One region of the Rhodoferax sp. GW821-FHT10B06 genome, then DNA from elsewhere that is predicted to be linked to it. Evidence: riboswitches for the same ligand, from Rfam matches in the RefSeq annotation. Region 1 holds a riboswitch; the other holds the start of a gene.
The links. Region 1 has a riboswitch for thiamine pyrophosphate ahead of AC07O2_RS03930 (thiamine ABC transporter substrate-binding protein). Riboswitches for the same ligand answer to the same signal wherever they lie in the genome.
Positions count from the first base shown of each region.

Region 1 (6,407 bases):
AAAGATCGGCCGTGTCTTCCTGGGTGAAGACGAGCTGGCCCATAGCATGGGCAGGCACGTGCTGGAACGGTTTGGCAAGACTGCAACGCCCAGCCACGCATAAAGCGCCGGTAAAAAAGACAAAAAAATAGCTGCTAGCGCACATTCCGCATGCGCTAGCAGCTATTTATTCCATAGCGCCGTCACGCAGACGGCGGCTGGATTCAGACGATGGCGGTCAGTTCCGAAGAATTGACGAAGCCGGTGCCGGCACGTGGCCATTCCACCAGCACGCCCTTGTCGGTCTGGGCGATCACATAACCGTCGGTACGCAAGATGCTGCCGCGACGCACCAAATTGACGCGCTCGCCTGGAACAAACGTGGCAGCAGCGACGGTGAACAAAGATTTCAAAAAGAACAGAACTTGCATGGTAAATATCCTGAATGTTTCAGACCCTTGGGGGGCTGCCGGCACAGCGGCCGTGGTGGTTTAGTGAGACTGCAGCCAGTCCCGCTGGCGGGATTCCAGGTCGGCTAGCGACTGGGATTTGCTGAGATAGCTCTCAACATCGCTGGATTCGTGCTGTTCAAAACTACGGCCAATTGCCTGGGCAGCACGCCGAGCGGACAACAAAAAGAAGAGAGCGATGTTCATAGCTAGAACTCCAAATTTAGAGGTTTACCCTTTCTAGGGTTAACCCTAGTATCGCACAAAGTGGGTGCGCGCGTGCACGAATATGTGCGCATAAGCCGAGTTTGTTTGCGATAAGTCACACTTTAGGTGCATGACCGGCACACACAGCCGCACCCAACGCCGCCTAGATCCAGCCTGCAAGGCACTTAAAAACCAGTGGTGAAAATGCCCGATAGCGCAGATAGATACTCCGCAGTCAGCTATTGAATCAATAGCAACTACCAAAGCCTCTGCAGACGCCCGTCCACCAGGCGCAGGCCACGTGTGGCCATGGCACGGGCTTCGCCCTCGTCGTGCGTTACCAACACGGCAGCCATGCCGGCCTCGAAGATACGCTGGCGAAACTCGGCCTGCAGGCTTTGGCGCAGGGCCGCATCCAGCGCGGAAAACGGCTCGTCCAGCAGCAAGGCGCGCGGCGCGGTGATGAGGGCACGGGCCAGGGCCACACGCTGCTGCTCTCCGCCAGACAAGGTCCATACGCGGTGGCGGGCATGGCTGGCCAGGCCGAAACGCGCCAGCATGGCCTCGGCGCGCTGGCGGGCCTCGGCCTTTTTCACTCGTTGCTCCACCAAGCCGAAAGCCACGTTGTCGCGCACGTCCAGGTGTGGAAACAGCGCGAAGTCCTGGAACATCAGGGCGAAGCCGCGCCGCTCGGGTGGCAGCCGGGTGATGTCCTGCGTATCGAACCAGACGCTGCCGGACTCGGCCTCCTCCAACCCGGCCGCTATTTTCAAAAGCGTACTTTTGCCACTGCCGGACGGGCCCAGCAGGGCCACGATTTCGCCCTCGGCCACCTGCAGGCTGAGCTGGTCGGCCAGCAGTCGAGAGCCGTAATGTTTGGTGATGGATCGCAGTTCAAGCATGGGGAGGATGGGTGGGTTCCGCCCGTCGCGGGCCTTCGATCAACGCAAACGCCGCCAAGGCCAGCGCCATCAGCAGGCAGGCCAGCACTAGCGCCGCGTCGCCATTGGCAGCACCGGGCCGGCCCAGGCGCTGGTAGACCAGGGTGGTGAGCGTGGCCCATTCGGGGCGGGATAAAAACAGCGTGACCGCAAACTCGCCGAGCGCCGTGGCGGCTGCAAATGCCATGCCGCGGCGCAACGCGGGTGCGACCAGCGGCAGCGTGACACGCCAGAACAGCCGCCAGGGGCTGGCGCCCAGGCTGCGCGCCGCCTGGGACACATGCGCGGGCAGGCTGTCCAAAGCGGCTGCCAGGGACTTGGCGACAAAGGGGTAAGCCAGCACGGCATAGGCGCACAGCAGCAGTGCCAGACTAGCAGTCCACTGCGGGTACAGCAACAAAAGGCCAAAGGCCACGGTGATCGGCGACACCACAAACGGCAAAAAGGCCGCCGCGCGCATCGCCAGCGACTGCTGTGCCGCCAGCGCATGCAGCAGCCCCAGCACGCTGGCCAGTAACAGGGCCACAGCCGAAAAGCGTAAGGTATTCCACAGCGCGACCAGGGTATCGGCCTCCAGCAGCACGGCCCAGATCTGCCAGCCCGCGTGCACCGCCCGCCACAGAATCGCCGCGATAGGTGCAGCGCAGAAAAAAATCAGCACAGCACATGCGCCCCACACGCCCAGCCAATGCACGGGTCGATTGGGGCGGCGGCGCGCGATGGGCTGCACACGGCCGGGCACGGCCAGGCGCTTTTCGATGGCGGCATAGCCCCAGGCCACGGCACCGGTCAGCAGCAGCATCCACAGCGCCAGCAAGCTCGCCGGGGCCAGCTGCAGCTCGTGCGCGACCAGGCTGTAGATCTCCACCTCCACCGTCGCATAGCGCTGGCCCCCCAACACCAGGGCCAGGCCAAAACCGGCAAAGCAATACAAGAACACCAGGCACAGGCTGGACGCCAGCCAGGGTGCGATCGCCGGCCACTCCACCCGCCAGAAGGCCCGCCACGGGCTGGCACCCAGGCTGCGCGCGGCGGCCACACGCTGGGCATTGACCTGCTCCAGCGCCTCCACCCCAGCCCGCACCACCACGCACAGATTGAAAAACAAATTGCCATACAGCAGCAGCCAGGGCGAGTCCTGTAGCTCCAGCCCCAAGGCATTGCTCAACAGACCACGCGGCCCCCACAGCGCCAGCACGCCCACTGCCGCCACCAGGGTGGGCACCACGAACGGCAGCATCAGCAGGCGCAACACCAGGCGGCGCCCGGCAAACTCCCAACGCGCCAGCACCCAGGCCACGGGCAAGCCCAGCAGCAAAGCGGCGACACAGGTGGCGCCCGCCTGCAAAAGCGACCACAGCACGCGCCAGCGCAGATACGGGTCGGTCCATACCGCCCAAAGCGACGGCGTGGGTCCGGTGGCCAGCTCACCCCAAAAACCTTCAAACCCGAGCCGCAGCACCGGTGCCACCAGCAGCACCGCCAGGCACAGCAGCGGCAGCGCTGCCAGCACACTCTGGCGGCGTGTGATGGCCACTATTTCAGAACCACCTGCGTCCAGCGTGCGATCCAGGCCGTGCCCTTGTCGGCAATGGTCTCGGCGGGCAGACTTTCAAACGCGGTGGGCTCGACCGCATGGCGCATCACATCGGCCAGGGGCGTGTGGGCCTCCACCGGGTACATCCACATGCTGGTTTGCAAGGCTTGCTGCACCGTGCCAGCGCGCATGAAGCGGATGAACTTGGCGGCGGCTTCGCGCTGCCCGCCACCCGCGACCAAGGCCACGCCCTCGACCTGGCGGAACACGCCGCCTTTGAGGAACAGGTTGGCGGTGGGCGACTCGCTGATCTTTTCCTTGCTGTAGAACACCTCGGCCGCCGGGCTGGTGGCATAGCTGACCACCAGCGGGCGGCTGCCGCCGTTGCGGCTGAATTCGGTGTAGTAGGCCTCGGTCCAGCCCTTAACCACCTTCACGCCGTTGGCACGCATGCGGCCCCACCAGTCAAAGGCTTTCTCCTCGCCCATGCCGGCCACGGTAGCCAGCAAGAAAGCGTAGCCGGGGCTGGAGGTGGCGGGGTTGGGCACCACCAGCAGGTTACGGTAGGCCGGCTGGGTCAAATCCTCCAGCGTCTTGGGCAAGGCCAGGCCGCTCTTGGCAAAGGCGGCCTTGTCGAAATTCAGCGTGACGAAACCGTAGTCCACCGCCACCACATTCGTGCCTACCTGTGTCACCGGCGAGCCCTGGGTATAGGTCATGGGCTCCAGCACCTTGGCGGCCTGGGCCTTGGCCACCAGCGCGTTGTCCAGGCCAAACACCACGTCGGCAATGGGCTGCGCGCGGGTCAGTATCAGCTTGTTCAGCATTTCACCCGCATCCCCGGCCTTGATCAGGCTGAGCTTGACGCCGGCATCGGCCTCGAACTGGGCCAGCAAGGGCTTGGGCAAATCAAAAGAGCTGTGCACCAGCACACGCAGCTCCTTGTCGGCCGCCAGGGCGGGGAAGGTGCAGAGTGCGGCCAGCGCAGTGGCGGCCCAGGTGAGCGTACGGCGTGTACTAGAAGCGCGGCGGTGGAACATGCTTGCCTTTCAATGCGCCGGCGCGGGTCGCATGGAAGGCCGCAGCCCCATCACGCTCCCTACGCTGGCATGACCCAGATCAGGTGTGTGGGGTATTTCTCAGCCCGCTTCAAAGCAGGCACCCCCGGTGAAGCGTGGGATTGTAGAGTTCTCCCTGCTGGCGCTGGACAAACTTGTGGATAACCCGGGCAAGCGTTTGTATATGCAGGCTAAGTCCTTGATTTACAAAGACAAAGCTTACAGCGCCTATTTTTTAGGCAAGTGGAATACTAAGCCTTGGCGGTCATACGGCCCTTCAGGGCGCCGATGGCAACCAGGGCCGTGGGTACCAGAATCATGGCCCAGATGATCTTGTCCAGGTTCTGCTTGACCCAGGGAAAATTGCCAAAGAAGTAGCCGATGGTGACGATGCCCACCACCCACAGCACGCCCCCCAGCACGTCAAAAAACACAAACTTGGCCCGATTCATCACCGCCACGCCCGCCACAAACGGCGCGAAAGTGCGCAGGAACGGCATAAAGCGTGCAGCCACCAGGGTCAGGCCGCCATAGCGCTCGTAAAACGCATGGGCCTGGTTGAAGGCCTTCTTGTTGAAAAAGCGCGAATCTTCCCACTGGAATACCTTGGGGCCTAAATAACGGCCGATGGCGTAATTGCTCTGGTTGCCCAAAATCGCCGCGGCCAGCAGCAGCCCGACCGACAGCGGATAGGACATCAGCCCCACACCGCACATGGCGCCCACCACAAACAGCAGCGAGTCCCCCGGCAGGAACGGCATCACAACAACGCCGGTCTCCACAAAAATGATCAGAAACAGCAGGGCGTAAACCCACAAGCCGTAATTGCTTACAAAAGCCTGCAGGTGCTTGTCCACGTGCAGAATGAAGTCGAGAAGTTGCATGAGAATGTCCATGGGCACCGATTATCGCCAGCATCGCAAGACAAACGGAAGACAGCCATGACACGCCACACCCATCTGCTCATCATCGACCCCCAGAACGATTTTTGCGATCTCCCCCCAGGTGCTGGCGGCAGCCCTGCCCTGCCGGTCACCGGCGCCCATGCCGACATGCAGCGGCTGGCAGCCTTCATCCGCGAATATGCGGCCCGGCTGACCGACATCACCATTACGCTGGACTCGCACCACCGGTTGGACATCGCCCACCCCACCTTCTGGCTGCAAGGCGACGGCAGCGCCGTCACTCCCTTCACCACCATCACGGCGGCGGATGTGAACGCCGGCCTGTATCGGCCGCGCAACCCCGCCCACCTGGGCCGCAGCCTGGCCTACCTGGATGCGTTGGAGGCGCGCGGCCGCTACACCCTGATGGTCTGGCCGGTGCACTGCGAGATCGGCACCTGGGGCCACAACGTACACGCCGATGTGCACGCCGCCTACAGCGCCTGGGAAGACCAGCAGGGCCGTAGCGTCACCAAGCTGAGCAAGGGGAGCAACCCCTGGACCGAACACTACAGCGCGGTCATGGCCGAGGTGCCCGATGCGCAGGACGAGGCCACCGGCCTGAACCACACGCTGATGGCCGCCATGGACCAGGCCGACACCCTGCTGATTGCCGGCGAGGCCAGCAGCCACTGCGTGCGCGCCACCACCGAGCACATCGTGGACCACCTGGCGCGCCACAAACCCCAGCGCATCGTGCTGCTGACCGACTGCATGAGCCCGGTGGGCGGCTTCCAGCTGCAGCACGAAATGTTTTTGCAGGACATGCAAAGGCGCGGACTGGAACTGGCTAGCAGCCAGGACTTGTGGCTATAAACCCGCCAGCGCCCCTCAGGTCGCGCAGTGACTGCGGCCGATCTGCGCCGCCCTCTAAAATCACCCGGTGAACGCCCCCATCTCCCCCCCCCTGCTGTCCCCCAGTCCCCGCCGCGTCATCCGCGAGCTGCCCGATGAACTCATCAGCCAGATCGCCGCAGGCGAAGTGGTGGAGCGCCCGGCATCCGTGGTGCGCGAGCTGGTCGACAACGCGCTGGACGCTGGCGCCACGCAGATCACGCTGCGCCTGCTGGCCGGCGGCGTGCGGCTCATTGCGGTGGAAGACGATGGCGGAGGCATCCCGATGGAAGAGCTGCCCATCGCCCTGAAGCGCCACGCCACCAGCAAGATCCGCGACCTGCATGAGCTGGAATCCGTGGGCACCATGGGCTTCCGTGGCGAAGCCCTGGCCGCTATCAACTCCATAGCTGACATGGCAATCGCCTCGCGCGCCAGCGGCCAATCAAATGCATTTC
Region 1 is NZ_JBWKNO010000002.1:235,264-241,670, forward strand. Features, by position in the region: gene AC07O2_RS03905 (cation:proton antiporter domain-containing protein) at 1-103, shown strand, start outside; gene AC07O2_RS03910 (hypothetical protein) at 204-410, opposite strand; gene AC07O2_RS03915 (hypothetical protein) at 471-635, opposite strand; gene AC07O2_RS03920 (ABC transporter ATP-binding protein) at 893-1,537, opposite strand; gene AC07O2_RS03925 (ABC transporter permease) at 1,530-3,113, opposite strand; gene AC07O2_RS03930 (thiamine ABC transporter substrate-binding protein) at 3,113-4,153, opposite strand; TPP riboswitch at 4,192-4,289, opposite strand; gene AC07O2_RS03935 (VTT domain-containing protein) at 4,423-5,067, opposite strand; gene AC07O2_RS03940 (cysteine hydrolase family protein) at 5,113-5,931, shown strand; gene mutL (DNA mismatch repair endonuclease MutL) at 5,999-6,407, shown strand, end outside.

Region 2 (6,407 bases), on a different contig from region 1:
GAACCAGGGACCTACGGATTAACAGTCCGGCGCTCTACCAACTGAGCTATTGAGGAATATGACAGACTTAAATTATAGCGTCAGTTTTTTGGATTTTGCAAGTTAGCGATTTTTTACCGTAAAAAGTTCACTCTAGGCCCAGCGGGCCGTGTATGGCCTGGCGCAGGGCTGCGGCGGCACTCTCCGGGTCGGGGGCTGCGGTGATTGCGCGCACTACGGCCACTGAGCCGACGCCGCTGGCCAGCACGGCGGGCAGGCGCTCACTGTCGATGCCGCCTATGGCGACCAATGGGTAGTCGCGCAGCACCTTGGCATAGGCGGCCAGGCGGGCCGTGCCCTGGGGGGCGGTGGCCATCTTCTTCAATGTAGTGGGGAACACCGCACCCAGGGCGATGTAGCTGGGACTGACGCGGTCTGCGCGCAGCATTTCGGCATAGCCATGGGTGCTGATGCCCAGGCGCAGGCCGGCGCTGCGGATGGCATGCAAATCGTGTTGGCTCAGCAGGTCCAGGTCCTCCTGGCCCAGGTGTACACCATAGGCTCCGGCCTGGATGGCTTGCTGCCAGTGATCATTGATGAACAGCAGGGCGCGCGTGCCCCGTACGGCATCTACAGCGGCCTGGACTTCGCGTTGGATGTCGTCGGCATCTTCGGATTTGAAGCGTAGCTGCACCGTGGGTACGTCTGCGCGGGCCATGCGGGCGACCCAGGCGGCATCAGGCAGGACTGCGTACAGACCCAACTGGCGTGGGCAGGGTGCAAAAGTCTGTTCACGCGGCCAGGGAGCCAAGCCGAAATCTTCTGGTGCTGTGGGCCAGTCGCTGGTGTTACCGGTGCGCGCAGCCTGGGCTTGCCAGGCCTGGGCGATGCAATGGGCGTCGGTGGGGATGAAGCCCAGTTGTAAAGCCGCACTCAGACTGGCGTCGAATACCGCGTCGCTGGTGGGCAACGCCATGGCGCTGTGTTGGTCCAGGATAGCCTGGGTCAGGGCAGGTTGCATATGGAACTATTCCTGTGCGTGGTGCCAGAACGGCGTGCCTAGCACCGGCGTGCTGGGGTGGGCGGCCTGCTGTTCCAGCATGGCGCCGGCCAGGAAGGCGCTGCGCCCGGCGGCAACCGCATCGGCAAAGGCACCGGCCATGGTGACGGGGTCTTGGGCCAGGGCGACTGCGGTGTTCAGCAGCACGCCGTCATAGCCCCATTCCATCACCTGGCAGGCATGCGAGGGGCGGCCCAGGCCGGCATCGACCAGCAGCGGCACGCTCAGGCGTTCGCGCAGCACCTGCATGGCGTAGGGGTTGATCGGGCCCTTGCCCGTGCCTATGGGGGCGGCCCAGGGCATGACGGCCTGGCAGCCTACGTCCACCAGGCGTTGGCACAGCACCAGGTCCTCGGTGCAATAGGGCAGCACTTTGAAGCCGTCCTTGATGAGGCGGCTGGCGGCCTCCACCAGGTTCAAGGTATCGGGCTGCAAGGTGTAGTCGTCGCCTATCAGTTCCAGCTTGATCCAGGGCGTGTCGAACACCTCGCGCGCCATGTGGGAGGTGGTAATGGCTTCCTGCAGACCATGGCAGCCGGCGGTGTTGGGCAACACCGGCACGCCGGTCTGGCGCAGCAGTTCCCAGAAACCATTGGGGCTTTTGTCTTGACCGCTCAGGTTCTGTCGGCGCAGCGAGGCCGTGAGCATGGCCGGACCGGCGCGCGTGATGGCGTCGGCCATGGTGCTGGGCGAGGGGTAGCGGGAGGTGCCCAGCAGCAGGCGGCTGGTGAAGCTTTCGCCGTACAGGATGAGAGGGTCGTGGGACATGGTTTCAGCCTCCGGTCACGGGGTGGATGATTTCTATGCTGTCGGCCTCGGCTAGCACGGTGTGCGGGTACTGCGCGCGTGGCACAAAGGTCTTGTTCACCGCGGTGGCAAATGGCGGCTGTGCCTGCATCTGCGCCAGTGCGTCGGCCAGCGTGGCGCCGTCAGGCAGGGTCTGGGGGGTGTTGTTGATGGTGACGTTCATGCTTCTCCTATCGCCAGGTCGAATTGCGTGGCTAGCGCGGACGTGCCGTGTTGCACCAGTTCCAGCACCACGTCCAGCATGGCCGGGGCGATCATGAAGCCGTGGCGGTACAGACCGTTGATTTGCAGCGTATTGGGGGCAATCCGCCGGATCGCGGGCAGGTTGTTGGGCAGGGTGGGGCGGCACTGGGTGGCGCTTTCCAGGATGCGCGCTTCGCCAAAGCCGCTGTGCACGCTGTAAGCCGCGCTCAGTAGCTCCAGACTGGAGCGCACGCTCATGGGCGACATATCGTCGGACTCGATCTCGGTGGCACCCACGACAAAGTTGTTGCCGGGTTTGGGGGCGATGTACAGCGGATAACGCGGGTGCACCAGGCGCACTGGGCGCTGCAGCTCCACGCCTGGCGCGTGCAGGCGCAAAACCTCGCCACGCACCGCGCGCAGGGCCGGCCATTGTTCGCGTGCGCCCAGGCCGCGGCAGTCAAACACCCAGTCGCTGAGGACATCTTCTGGCTGGCGCGGGCTGTGCCAGTGCATGGTGACACCTACCTGCTGCAACTGCACCAGCAGAGCGTTGAGCAAGCCACGGTTGTCCAGTTGTCCCTCGCCGGGTAGCAGCAGGCCCTGGCTGAAGCGGTTGCCGATGGTGGGCTCCAGCGCTGCGATGGCGGCGGAGTCCAGGTGCTGCGGTATGGGTAGGTTGGGCAGTTGCTGGCAGGTGGCGGTGAGCTGCTGGCCAAAGCGGCTGGCCTCGGGGGCGTCTTGCCGGTGCCAGAGAATCAAAGTGCCGTTGCGCTGGAAGAACACCGGCGTGTCCAGTTCGGCGATCAGTTCCGGCCAGCGCGTGAGTCCATGCTGGCCCATCTGCACCACGCCGGTCTCGGTGATGGCCGATTCAGCCAGTGGCGCCAGCATGGCGGCGGCCACGCGGGCGGCTGCGCCCTCGGCCTCGGCTCCGCCGGCCTCAAAGACCTGCACGGTGTGGCCCGCGCGCGCCAGCGCCAGGGCGAGCAAGCGGCCCATCAGGCCTGCGCCAAGAATGGTGGTGGAGAGTGGGGTTGCCAAGGTATCGTCCGTTTGCGAAAGCTCAATTGGGACGAAACGAGGCGCTGTCGTTGATAGAAACTTCCCACGCCAGCATGATCTGGATCGGGTATGAGGGTTTTTCTCAGTCTGGTTTACGTACCAGACACCCCTGTTTCATCCGCAAACCCGGATTACATCACATCGCTGGCCCGATAATTTCAGCATGACTATTTCTGACTCTTCTCCCCGCTATCTGCGCCTGTTGTCGATTGCTGGCTCTGATAGTGGCGGCGGCGCGGGCATACAGGCCGACTTGAAAACCTTTGCCGCGCTGGGCTGCTACGGCATGACGGCGCTGGCCGCGCTGACCGCACAGAACACGCGTGGCGTGACTGCCATCCACCCCGTGCCAGCGTCCTTTCTGAAAGCCCAGTTGCAGGCTGTGCTGGATGATATTGGCGCCGACGCGGTGAAGATCGGCATGCTGCATTCGCCCGAGATGGTGGAGGTGGTGGCCTGGGCCATTGACCAGTACCAACTACAACGCGTGGTGCTGGACCCGGTCATGGTGGCCACCAGCGGCGACCGCTTGATGGCGGTTGAAACCGTGCAGGTACTGGTAGCCCAGCTGTTTCCCCGCGCCACCGTGGTCACACCCAATCTGGATGAAGCGGCTTTGCTGCTGGGGCGCAGCGTGGATAGCGTGGAAACGCTGGAGCCTGCGGTGGCGGATTTGCTGGCGTTAGGTGCGCCGGCCGTGCTGCTCAAGGGGGGGCACCTGCCGGGGGATGCGGTGGTAGACCTGTTGGGCCAGCGCGATGGTAGCCGCCAGCCCTGGCATTCAGCCCGCATTGCTACGCACAACGGCCACGGCACGGGCTGCACGTTGTCGTCTGCCATTGCGGTGTACCTGGCAAAGGGCTTTGAGCTGACAGAGGCGGTGGGCCAGGCCCGGACTTATATCCGTGGCGCCATACAAGCCGGTGCCAGCGTGCACACCGGGCACGGCCACGGACCGTTGAACCACGGATTCGCGCCCTTGCCCATGCAGGTTCTAGGCGTTTGAGGGTTTATAGGAAATAGACCTGTAGCGCAGGTATTACCTGCGCAAGCAGCTATTTTTTCTATAGCGCGTAGGTGATGCGCAAAGGCCGCGTCAACCAAGCTACGAAGAATACCAGGGCCAGCGTGGGCAGGGCGGCGCCGAACTGTGGCGCGTAGTTGGTCAGCAGGTGGTAGGCCACAATGCCGGCCACCCATAACAGGGCAGCGCTGGGCTCCACCAGGCGTTGTGATGCGGTGGCCGTGCCCTGTGACAGGCGGCCCAGGATCACACCGTACAGGGGCACGAACACCGAGCTCAGCAGTGTCAGAAATGGCTCCAGGCTGTGCATGGGCAGCACCAGCGCCAGGCCGGTGCAGGCCACGGCCAGCAGCAGGCCCCAACGGCGCACGCTCCACCAGGGGGCGAGGCTGTGGGCGGATACCGCACCCGAATACACGTCGCCGTAGGCGTTGTCGATCTCGTCCACCAGGATCAGCCCCAGCGCCAGCAGGCCGCCCTGGGCTAGCAGCAATGCGGTGACCAGGCCGGTATCCGGGCCGGCCACGGTCACCACCATCACGCCCAGTGCATAGCACCAAATATTTGCCAGCGCATAGCCCAGCCAGGTGCCGCTCATGGCGCTGCGGCCTTGGCGGCCGTGGCGCGCATAGTCGGCCACCAGCGGCAGCCAGGACACGGGCATGGCGATCACCAGGTCCATGGCCGACAGCAGGCCCATGCTGCCGTCGCCCGGCCGGGTCCAGAAGGCGTGTAGGTCAGATTCCATCAGCTTGTGGCCGAACTGCCAGCTCAGCCATAGCAGGGACAGCACCACCAGCGGCAGGCCGTAGCGGCTGATGAATTTGCGCACCAGGGTCAGCATGGAGCCGGCCATCAGCGCAGTCAGCAGTGCGCCCCATAGCAGGGTCACCAGCAGCGTACCTTGGCTGCCTTGCGGTATCCAGCCGAAATGTTCCTGGGCAATGGCCAGGGTGCCGTCGCGCATCACCACCAGCTCAAATGCGGTCCAGCCCAGCAGTTGCACAATGTTCAGCACCACCGGCAGGCGCGCAAAGCCGCTGCCATAGGTGGCGTGCATCAGGCCGGCGCTGGAGAGGCCGCTGTCACAGCCAATGCGCGCCGTCCAGGCCAGCAGACCGGAGCCAACGAGAGAGCCCAGCACAATCGCCAGCACGGCATCGCGCGTGCCTACGGCGGGCACCAGGTAGGCGCCGATCTGCATCACCAGCAGACCCACTCCTAGGCTGAACCAGAGTGCGGCATGGGCCGACCAGCCGAAGACGCGCTGCGCCTGCGGTATCGGCGTCAAGGCCTCGTTATTGAAAAAGGATGGCTGAGCCATGTGTTTGCTCCATACAAATGATGCCGGTCAGTGGGCCTGTAGCTCGCGGGCCAGTGCTGGCGCAGGGACGCAAGATTTTATCGTGGCGCCATCTTGTGGTGCATAGGGCGTCTGGCGTAGGCGTTAGCTGTTTAAAGTGCTATTAATTTTATAGCGATACAATCGGCGGCTGTTTTTGGGCCGGTGCGTGCTGCGCCGGCCCGAGCATTCTTACCCCCACATCCCTGAATACTATGGACGCTTTCATCCGCCCCTGGCAGTTTGTTTTCTGCGCATTGCTCGGTCTGACCGGCAGCGCGATGGCCCAGACCGCCACCGACAGTGCTGACCAGCCCTACCGCTGGCGTATCGAGTTCAGCCCGCACACGACCCACTACAGCTACAACCCCGAGCATCGCCCGGTGCATTTGCTGGGCCTGGAGCGTGAATCCACCGCCGACAACAGCTTTTACGGACTGGCGCTGTTCAGCAACTCCTTTGGCCAGGACAGTGGCTACCTGTACCTGGGCAAAAGCTATTACGGTGTGTTTGACAGCTATCCCAAGATCTACTTGAAATGGTCGGCGGGCATCTTGTACGGCTACAAGCCGCCATATGAAAACAAGGTGCCGCTGAATCACAACGGCTTTTCGCCCGCCATCGTGCCAGCTGTGGGCTGGAAGTTTGATTCCGGCTGGCATGCGCAGATTGACATGCTGGGCACGGCTGGCTTGACGTATTCGGTGGTCAAGGAGTTCTGAAGCCGGCGACAGCGTGAAGTCCTGTCACAAAACAGGTCTTTTTCTCACACACAGACTTTTTTCTTTGCGCCACAATGGGGTTAACTACCCCAGGATGTGCGCCATGCAATCTGCCGGTCTGTACACATTCTTACCGTCTTTGCGGCCGTGCGGGCTGTCTCCGCTGGTGGCATTGTGTGTGGCGTCCTGGGTCCATGCGCAGCAAGATGTGGTGGTCCCCCAGCC
Region 2 is NZ_JBWKNO010000017.1:31,332-37,738, reverse strand. Features, by position in the region: tRNA gene AC07O2_RS21210 (tRNA-Asn) at 1-56, opposite strand, end outside; gene thiE (thiamine phosphate synthase) at 128-1,000, opposite strand; gene AC07O2_RS21200 (thiazole synthase) at 1,007-1,807, opposite strand; gene thiS (sulfur carrier protein ThiS) at 1,812-2,009, opposite strand; gene AC07O2_RS21190 (FAD-dependent oxidoreductase) at 2,006-3,073, opposite strand; TPP riboswitch at 3,118-3,215, opposite strand; gene thiD (bifunctional hydroxymethylpyrimidine kinase/phosphomethylpyrimidine kinase) at 3,258-4,100, shown strand; gene AC07O2_RS21180 (purine-cytosine permease family protein) at 4,159-5,442, opposite strand; gene AC07O2_RS21175 (hypothetical protein) at 5,676-6,182, shown strand.
Region 2: it holds a riboswitch for thiamine pyrophosphate, as region 1 does, so the genes downstream of both, AC07O2_RS21190 (FAD-dependent oxidoreductase) here and AC07O2_RS03930 (thiamine ABC transporter substrate-binding protein) in region 1, are expected to answer to the same signal.